3 regions of the Mesorhizobium sp. AD1-1 genome follow, and region 1 is predicted to be linked to each of the others. Evidence: predicted binding sites of a transcription regulator. Region 1 holds the regulator's gene; each other region holds the start of a gene.

What was found. The regulator PhoB, encoded in region 1, activates phosphate uptake and scavenging genes when phosphate is short. The targets are predictions, from matches to a motif close to TGTCATNNANCTGTCAT.
Region 2: the regulator PhoB is predicted to act here: its motif matches at 1,156-1,172, upstream of ugpB (sn-glycerol-3-phosphate ABC transporter substrate-binding protein UgpB).
Region 3: the regulator PhoB is predicted to act here: its motif matches at 2,147-2,163, upstream of ppk2 (polyphosphate kinase 2).

The regions. Positions count from the first base shown of each region.
Region 1 is NZ_JAIUGP010000005.1:73,243-76,520, reverse strand. It holds gene xylF (D-xylose ABC transporter substrate-binding protein) at 1-100, opposite strand, end outside; gene LB519_RS11955 (ROK family protein) at 370-1,617, shown strand; gene phoB (phosphate regulon transcriptional regulator PhoB) at 1,634-2,323, opposite strand; gene phoU (phosphate signaling complex protein PhoU) at 2,340-3,047, opposite strand; gene pstB (phosphate ABC transporter ATP-binding protein PstB) at 3,074-3,278, opposite strand, start outside.
Region 2 is NZ_JAIUGP010000005.1:216,141-219,418, forward strand. It holds gene LB519_RS12645 (EAL domain-containing protein) at 1-874, opposite strand, end outside; gene ugpB (sn-glycerol-3-phosphate ABC transporter substrate-binding protein UgpB) at 1,236-2,546, shown strand; gene ugpA (sn-glycerol-3-phosphate ABC transporter permease UgpA) at 2,704-3,278, shown strand, end outside.
Region 3 is NZ_JAIUGP010000006.1:74,407-77,684, forward strand. It holds gene hemB (porphobilinogen synthase) at 1-199, shown strand, start outside; gene LB519_RS13685 (dihydrofolate reductase family protein) at 418-1,065, shown strand; gene ppk2 (polyphosphate kinase 2) at 1,117-2,037, opposite strand; gene LB519_RS13695 (aldo/keto reductase) at 2,316-3,278, shown strand, end outside.

The sequences.
Region 1 (3,278 bases):
ACCACGAAACGCCGACGACCTTGTCCTTCGCCTGCGCGACAGACGCGAGCGTCAGCGACATGGCGGCACCCGCCAGGATGGCGGCTGTGAATCTTTTCATATTATCCTCCCTGCGCCGCGTATGGCGCGACCAAACTGGCCCGAGGGCCGGCACAGAGGCCCTATTTTTTCGAGCCTCGAAAAAATACTGGGCCAACGCCCGAACGCTGTCAACATCGATTCTGATGGATTTTGATGTCGTTTCGAATTTTTTTCGAGCCTCGGAATAAATAAATGACACGGCGCGCGGCTTCTGCCAGTATTTGACCGCGTCACCGACAGCGTTCCAGGGCAGGAAGAACCGCGGCGACCGGGAGGATATGAAAGAGCATGTCGGTCGGAATCCGCCACGACGATTTGCGCCGCCGCAACCGCGCGATGGTGATCGCGGCGGTGCGCCGCGCCGGACAGCCGTCGCGCACCGAGATCGCCGCAACCACAAGCCTCAGCCATTCGACGATCTCGGCGATCTCATCCGACCTGATCGTCGAAGGCATCCTGACCGAAAGCAAGCCGAGCGAGGCCGGCTCGCTCAAACGCGGCCGTCCGCAGGTCGGCCTCAGCCTCAATCCGGAAGCGGCCGCGGTAATGACCGTGGTGCTGTCGCTGAACTTCCTCTCGGTCGCCGTCATCGACTATGCCGGCCAGGTAATATCCGAGGAACAGCGTCGGCTCGACACGCTGACGATGTCGCGCGACTCGCTGATCGGTGAGTGCACGGCAATCGTGCGGCGCCGCCTGGAAGATCCCGACCTGGACGTGCGCAGCATCGCTCGTATCGCGCTGGCCGTCCAGGGCATCACCGACACCCGTGCCCGCGCCATGCTGTGGTCGCCGATCACGCCGCACACCGACATCGCCTTCGCCGACATATTCGAAGAGGAGTTCGGCATCCCAGCCATTATGGAGAACGATTGCAACATGATGGCGGTGGCGCTGCGCTGGCGCGACCCCGATCGTTACCGCGACGATTTCATCGCTATCCTTTTGTCGCACGGCATCGGCATGGGGCTGGTGCTGAAGGGCGAATTGTTCACCGGCACCCATTCCTCGGGCGGCGAATTCGGCCACATGATTCATCGGCCGAACGGGGCGCTGTGTCGCTGCGGACGGCGCGGCTGCGTCGAAGCCTATGCCGGCAATTATGCCATCTGGCGCAACGCGCGGCAGATGGGCGAGGATGCAGAGCCCGTCGCCGATGTCAGCGACGCCGACATGCGCGCCCTGGCTGCTGCCGCCCGCGAAAGGGACGGGCCCGAACGGGAAGCCTATCGCAAGGCCGGCGAAGCGCTCGGCTACGGCCTCGGCAGCCTGTTTGCGCTGATCGATCCGGCGCCGGTCGCCATGGTCGGCGTCAGCGCCGCCGCCTTCGACCTGATCGAGCCGGCATTGCGGCAAGCGATTGCCCAGACCGCCGGCGGCCAGCATTCCAAGTCGATTTCCTTCGACACCGAGCCGAACGAACTGCCGCTGATCCGCGAAGGCTGCGCCATGCGGGCGCTGATCTTCGTCGATCAGGAGATTTTTGCGCCGGGCGTGCAGGCGAGATCCGGTCTCGGCGGCAAGAACGTGGCGTGAGTTCAAACGAGGGAGTTCAGTCCTCGCGAATGGCGTAACCCGCCCCACGGATGGTGCGGATGACATCGGGCATACGGCCGTTGTTGACCGCCTTGCGCAGCCGGCCGACATGCACATCGACCGTGCGTTCGTCGATGTAGATCGTCTCGCCCCAGACATTGTCGAGCAGTTGGCTGCGCGAGAACACGCGGCCTGGATGGCGCATCATGAATTCAAGCAGGCGGAATTCCGTCGGCCCGAGCCGGATCTCGCTCTTCTTGCGATAGACACGGTGCGATTCGCGATCGAGCACGATATCGCCGACCTTGAGCACGCTGGACAGCACTTCCGGCTTGGCCCGGCGCAGCAGCGCCTTGACCCTGGCCATGAACTCCGGCGTCGAGAAAGGCTTGACCAGATAGTCGTCGGCACCGGTCGAGAGGCCGCGCACGCGGTCGCTTTCCTCGCCTCGCGCGGTCAGCATGATGATCGGCAGCCGCTCGGTCTCGGGACGCATCCTTAGCCGGCGGCAGAGTTCGATACCGGAAACCGCAGGCACCATCCAGTCGAGCACCAGAAGGTCTGGAACGTTCTCCTGCAGCCGGATTTCGGCCTCGTCGCCGCGCGTCACCACCTCGACCTGGTAACCTTCGGATTCGAGATTGTAGCGGAGCAGCACGCCTAGCGGCTCCTCATCCTCCACCACCATGATGCGTGGCGCGATCATCGGCTGGTCACCCCTGTCATGCCGCTGGCGCGGACATTGCCGTCTCGTCCTGCTTCGGACGGTTGGCTGGCAACTGCGTGCCGGTCAAAACATAATAGGCATTTTCGGCGATGTTGGTCACGTGGTCGCCGATCCGCTCGAGGTTCTTGGCGCAAAACAACAGGTGCGTGCACGCCGTGATGTTGCGCGGATCTTCCATCATGTAGGTCAGAAGTTCGCGGAACACCGATGTGTATTTGACGTCGATGCGTTCATCATTGTTTCGGAGCGTGGCAAGCGCTGCCGCGTCAGCGGCGGCATACTCGTCGACGACCCCCTGCACCTGGATCAGCACCAGCTGCGCCATCGCGTCGATCGAATGCGAAAGGTCGTGCGGCGTGACGCTCAGCCCGACAGTGCCGACGCGCTTGGCGATGTTCTTGGCAAGGTCGCCGATGCGCTCGAGGTCGCCGGCCATGCGGATCGAACCGACTACCGCACGCAGATCGTTGGCCATTGGCTGGCGCTTGGCGATCAGCGTGATGGCACGATCGTCCAGCTCGCGCTGGCGTGCATCCATGATGGCGTCGTCGGAAACCACCCGCTGCGCCAGCGCATTGTCCGAATTGAGCAAAGCCCTGGTCGAGCCACCGACCATCGAGCGGGCGAGATCGCCCATGTCGCGGATCAGCTGGCTGATCTGCTCCAGATCCTCATCGAAAGATGCGACGGTATGTTCACCCATGATCTTCGTCCCTCATATGCCAGAGATCAGCCGAACCGGCCGGTGATGTAGTCCTGGGTGCGTTTGTCGTCGGGGGTGGTGAACATCTTGTCGGTGGCGCCCTCCTCGACCAGATAGCCAAGATGGAACATCGCGGTGCGCTGCGACACGCGCGCTGCCTGCTGCATCGAATGGGTGACGATGACGATCGTATAGTTCTGACGCAGTTCGTCGATAAGTTCCTCGACGCGA
Region 2 (3,278 bases), 140 kb from region 1:
GCATTCCGTTCAGGGTCGCTGTTGCTATGCCCGTCAGTGCCGCAATGCTGTCATTGGCACTGATGATGCGGTTGCCGTCGCAGACGATCAGCCCCTCCACGGCGGCATTGGCCAGGCCGTGCATGCGGTCGACCTCGAGCTTCTGGCGACGGAAGCGCAAATCGATCCACAGCGCCGATGCCGACAGAACCAGGATCACCAGTGTGGCGGCGGCGGCCGCGAAAGCCTGCGAGGTCGGCTCGATCGTGTATTCGGATATGACGATCGAGGGATCGGGGAAGATCGAGACGGCACCCATACCGATGAAATGCAGGGTGCAGATCGCCAGCGTCAGCAGCACCGCGCCGCCGGATGTCGCCTTCAAGGAGGGGCGGCGCTGCACGACACGCAGCGCCAGCGCCGCGAGCGTTACGCCGGCCAGCAGGGAAACGGCGACAAGCAAGAGGTTCCACTCGATACGGCCCTGAACCTCGAACGCCGCCATGCCGATGTAGTGCATGGCTGCGATACCGCCGCCCAGCACGGCGCCGCCGACGAGATGATAGTCGAACTCATCCCGCAAGGTGGCGATCCACATGCCGGCTGCCGTCAAAGTGACCGAAGCAGCGAGCGAAAGCACGGAGAGTGCCGGATCATAAGCACTGGGTATGCCCGGTGTGAATGCGAGCATGGCGATGAAGTGCGTTGCCCAGATGCCAAAGCCGGTCGAAGTGGCCGCGATCATCAGCCAGGCAAGCCGGTTCCGATCTGTGGAACGGCTTATGTGCTGAAGCAGGTTGACAGCAGAGAAGCAGGAAATTCCGCAGATCAGCGCGGCGAGTGCGACCAGTCTCAGATCATGTTCGTTGACGATACAATTGTAGACCGTCAGCATTTATTTCACCTGATCTTTGGAAATAAACAGGGCAGCAGGATTGAGTAGCGCGTTGCCGTTGAAGGATCGATAAAGTCGGCTGCAACCTTGGCGTGTCTCTTCGGGTTGCTGCGGCTGCAATCAGGGCTGACACGCCGAAAGCGAGCTTGACAGTCCCGACGGTGCTTCCTGGCGCGCTTGTCGTCGCGCCAAGCCGGCTAACCGTATCGCTCTCCATGCCTCCAAGCGGAGGCGAGCGTTGCGTCAGGTAAAGGGTGAAGTTCGTCGATCTGCAACAAAACCGTTGTCTGATTGTCATGAGCGACACATATTGCCTTCGCGGGAGTGCCCCCTTTCGCCAATGACAAACGGGAGATGAAACATGAAGTCCTTCGGCTTCGCGGCCGGTGTTGCCGCTACCTTTATGACGCTTTCCTCAACCTCCGCTTTTGCCGTCACGCAGATCAGTTGGTGGCACGCCATGACTGGCGCCAATGCCGAAGTCGTCGACAAGATCTCCAAAGATTTCAATGCCAGCCAGAGCGACTATGAGCTCGTTCCGGTGTTCAAAGGCACGTATCCCGAGACGCTGAATGCCGGCATTGCCGCCTACCGCGCGGGCCAGGCGCCAGACATCATCCAGGTGTTCGACGTCGGCACCGGCGTGATGATGGCGGCCGAAGGTGCCATCAAGCCCGCAGCCGATGTGTTGACCAGCGCTGGAATGACCTTCGACAAGAGCCAGTATCTGCCAGGCATAGTCGGCTATTATTCGAAGCCGGACGGCACCATGCTCTCCTTCCCCTACAACTCCTCCTCGCCGATCCTTTATTACAACAAGGATATCTTCAAGAAGGCTGGTCTCGACGTCGATAGCCCACCCAAGACCTGGAATGAAGTGTGGGAAGACGCCAAGAAGATCAAGGCGAGCGGCGCGGCCGCCTGCGGCTACACCTCGACCTGGCTGACCTGGATACATCTGGAGAATTTCGCGGCCTGGAATGACGTGTCATGGGCCACCCAGCAGAACGGTCTGGCCGGCGGCGATGTCGAGCTCAAGATCAACGCGCCGATTTTCGTCAACCATTTCCAGGCGCTGGCGGACCTCGCCAAGGACGGCACCTTCAAATATGGCGGCCGCACCTCCGAAGCCAAGCAGATCTTCCTTGCAGGCGAATGCGGGATCATGACCGAATCGTCCGGCGGGCTTGGCGATATCGTCAAGTCCGGCATGAATTACGGCATTGGCCAATTGCCGTATGACAGCGACGCCAAGGGTGCGCCGCAGAACACGACGCCGGGTGGCGCCAGCCTGTGGGTTTTCGCGGACAAATCCGATGAGGAATACAAGGGCGTCGCGGCCTTCTTCGCCTACCTGTCGAAGACCGAGGTGCAAGAATACCTGCACCAGAAGTCGGGTTATCTGCCGGTAACGCTGGCGGCTTATGAAGCGACCAAGAAGTCCGGTTTCTATGACAAGAATGTCGGCCGCGAGACCCCGATCCTGCAGATGACGGGTAAGATGCCGACCGACAATTCCAAGGGCGTACGTCTGCCGAATCTGCCGCAGGTGCGCGATATCCAGAACGAGGAGTTCGAGAAGATGCTCGCCGGCCAGCAGACCGCGCAGCAGGCGCTCGACAATGCGGTTACGCGTGGCAATGCCGCGATCAAGGAAGCGCTGGGGAATTAGAGCGAGCGCAGGTCCTTGCTCTACGGCGCACCCACCTGTCCCGCCGGGCATCTCCCCTCGTGAGGGGAGTTTTGCCGTCCTTTGCGATTTCGCCAATGGTCGATGATGCCCAGTCCGAAACGCTCATCAAAGCCATCTTGGCGGAGAGGGGTGCCGCATGGTGCCGCCCGCCTCATCACCTCGGAGTGGCTCCGTGACCCCTCGCGTCGTGTTCCCCAACAAGGTCCTTCCCTACCTGCTTGTGGCGCCGCAACTGGCCATCACGCTCGTTTTTTTCTACTGGCCGGCCGGTCAGGCGTTCTACCAATCCATGCTCAGGCAGGATCCGTTCGGGCTGAGGACCAAGTTCGTCTGGTTCGCCAATTTCAGGAAAGTGCTTGCCGATCCGGCCTACCTGAACTCGATCAAGGTCACGGTGGTGTTTTCCCTTGCGACCGCTATCGTCGCCATGTGCGTGGCGCTCCTGCTGGCGGTCATGGCAGAGAAGGTGGTGCGCGGCAAAGGTCTCTACCGCACGCTCTTGATCTGGCCCTACGCGGTGGCGCCGGCGATTGCCGGTATGCTGTGGCTGTTCCTCTTCAACCCTTCGATCGGGTCGCTGGCCTACATGCTGAGGAGTTTCGGCATCGCCTGGGATCCACTGCTCAATGGCACCCACGCCATGATCCTGCTGGTGTCCGCCGCTGCCTGGAAGCAGATAAGCTACAATTTCCTGTTCTTCGTCGCCGGCCT
Region 3 (3,278 bases), on a different contig from region 1:
GCTGAAGGACGAGTTCCAGATGCCGACCTTCGCCTACCAGGTGTCGGGCGAATATTCGATGATCAAGGCGGCAGGCGCCAATGGCTGGATCGACGGCGAGAAGGCAATGCTGGAATCGCTGCTCGCCTTCAAGCGCGCCGGCTGCGACGGCATCCTGACCTATTTCGCACCCGAAGTGGCGGAGATGCTGAAGGGGTAATTTCTCTTCGCGACGACGGCCGGTCGCGGCGAGCAATGTCGGCCAATCCGCTTCGACATCCATACCAATTTCCGGCTCTTGGCCGGGGAATCCATAGCGAGGGCCACTTGACCGTTGCGTGGGCTTCGTTTGAGCTTGAAAATACCGCTTGCAATTCACAATCGGTTTGTTACAAAAAAACTGCTTGCAAAACACAATCGGTTATCGAGGAGGCTCGCATGTCCAAACTTCGCGTCAACGCTTTCACCCTATCGCTCGACGGCTATGGCGCCGGTCCCGATCAGGATCTGCAAAATCCGCTCGGCGTCGGTGGGGAATCCTTGCACAAGTGGTTTGTCGACACCCGCACCTTCCGCGAGATGGTGCTCGGACAAGATGGCGGCACCACCGACGTCAACGAGGCGTTCGCGGCGCGCAGCTTCGAAAATGTCGGCGCCTGGATCCTCGGCCGCAACATGTTCGGACCGATCCGCGGCGAATGGCCTGACGACAGCTGGAAAGGCTGGTGGGGCGACAACCCGCCCTATCATGTGCCGGTTTTCGTGCTGACCCATCACAAGCGGGAACCGATCACGATGGAGGGCGGCACCACTTTCCACTTCGTCGTCGACGGCATCCATTCAGCTCTTGAACAGGCAAAGGCTGCCGCTGGCGGCAAGGATGTGCGGGTCGGCGGCGGCGTCGCCACCATACGGCAATATCTGCAGGAAAAACTGATCGACGAGATGCATCTGGCGATCGCGCCGCTGCTGCTGGGCACGGGCGAGAACCTTTTTGCCGGCCTGGACATGCTCAAGCTCGGCTATATCTGCAGCGAGCAGGTGGCGACCCCGCTCGCGACGCATGTGGTGATCAAGCGGGCGTAAGGTGGAGAGCCAATCTCCCCCCGCGTGGGGGAGATCGCAGCTTCGTCTGCCTCAATACTTCTCCGGTACGTAGAGCTCGCGCGGCAGCACCTGGCGTTCGTATTCGGGGTTGAAGACGCGCTCCGGCAAAGTGATCTCCTCGTGCGGCACTTCCTCGTAAGGCAGCTGCTTGAGCAGATGGTCGATGCAGTTCAGCCGCGCGCGTTTCTTGTCGTTGCCCTCGACGATGAACCAGGGCGCTTCCGGGATGTTGGTGCGGGCGAAGGTCTCTTCCTTGGCCTTGGTGTACTGCTCCCAGCGCACGCGCGACTGCAGGTCCATCGGCGACAGTTTCCACTGTTTCATCGGATCGTGGATGCGCATCAGGAAGCGCATCTGCTGTTCCTCGTCGGTGATCGAGAACCAGTATTTGACCACGGTGATGCCCGAGCGGACCAGCATGCGCTCGAATTCCGGCACGTCGTGGAAGAATTCTTCGACCTGATCGGGCTGGGCAAAGCCCATCACCCGCTCGACGCCCGAGCGGTTGTACCATGAGCGGTCGAACAGCACGATCTCGCCGCCGGCCGGCAGATGCGGGACATAGCGCTGGAAATACCATTGCGACTTTTCGCGCTCCGTCGGCGCCGGCAGTGCGACGACACGGCAGATGCGCGGGTTGAGGCGCTGGGTGATGCGTTTGATGACACCGCCCTTGCCGGCCGAATCGCGTCCCTCGAAGATTACCACCAGCTTCTTCTTGTGGTGGGCGACCCAGGACTGCAGCTTGATCAATTCGGACTGCAGGGTGATCAGGTCGCGAAAATACTGCATGCGATCGATCGAAGGCGGATGCGAGTTCTTGTAGATCTTGGCGATCTCCATCGACAGCGCCGGCTCCGACATTTCGAGCTCATAGTCTTCGTCAAGTGTGTCGGCGAGCTCGGCTTCAAGCCAATCCCTGGCCGGAGAATTCTGTTTTAGCTCGGTCATTATCGGCTGCTCCACTTGCAAGCTCTGTCGATCCACGTCCGGCGCCCCAAACTCCCGGCTTACAGCCCGGGAACGGCAACACCTGAGCCGACTTCCATATAGGCCTGCAATGACGGTTTTATTGCAGCGCGAGCATGGTCACCACCGCTGTCGATCCAGCCAGGCATGATCGATCCGCCGCGCTGGCATGGAGACACGTCGCCCAAATTGTCCTACAAATAGCGGCCTCATTCAGGCACCCTCCCCAGCCCTTTCCCAATGCAATCGCGAGGACCGACATGGAATACCGCACCCTCGGCCGTTCCGGCCTGAAAGTTTCGACACTGACCATGGGGACCATGACGTTCGGCGGCGCCGGAGCTTTTTCGGCGGTCGGCAAGACCGATCTCGACGAAGCGCGCCGGATGATCGATCTCTGTATCGACGCCGGCATCAATGTCATCGACACCGCCAATGTCTATTCGAACGGCATTTCCGAAGAAATCATCGGCGAAGCGCTCGGCGGCAAGCGCAAGGGCGACGTGCTGATCGCCTCCAAGGCACGGATGCGGATCGGCAAAGGTCCAAACGACGAAGGCCTGTCGCGCCATCACCTGATCCGGGAATGCGAGAAGAGCCTGAAGCGGCTCAAGACCGACGTCATCGACATCTATTTCCTGCACGAATGGGATGGCGTGACGCCGCTGGAGGAAACCATCGGCGCGCTCGACACGCTGGTTGCCCAGGGCAAGATCCGCTATGTCGGCTGCTCCAACTATTCCGGCTGGCAGGTGATGAAGGCGCTCGGCATCAGCGACAGCCGTCATCAGCCGCGCTTCATCACGCAGCAGATCCACTACACGCTGGAAGCGCGCGAAGCGGAGTACGAACTGCTGCCGATTTCCGTCGACCAGGGGCTGGGCGTTCTGGTCTGGAGCCCGCTTGCCGGCGGATTGCTGTCCGGCAAATACCGCCGTGACAGCCCCACCGCCCGCCAACTCGCGGGCTGGTCGGAACCACCGATCCGCGACGAGGACCGGCTGTGGCGGATCGTCGATGTGCTTGTGGAGATCGGCGCGCAGCGCGGCGTGTCGGCAGCGCAGGTGGCGCTGGCCTGGCTGCTTGGCCGGCCGTCCATCAGTTCCCTGGTGATCGGCGGCAGGACGGAAACGCAGTTCCTGGACAACATCGCGGCGGCAAGCCTGGTGCTTTCGGGCGAGGAGCGCGAGCGCCTCGACGCGGTCAGCCGGCCGCCCTTGCTC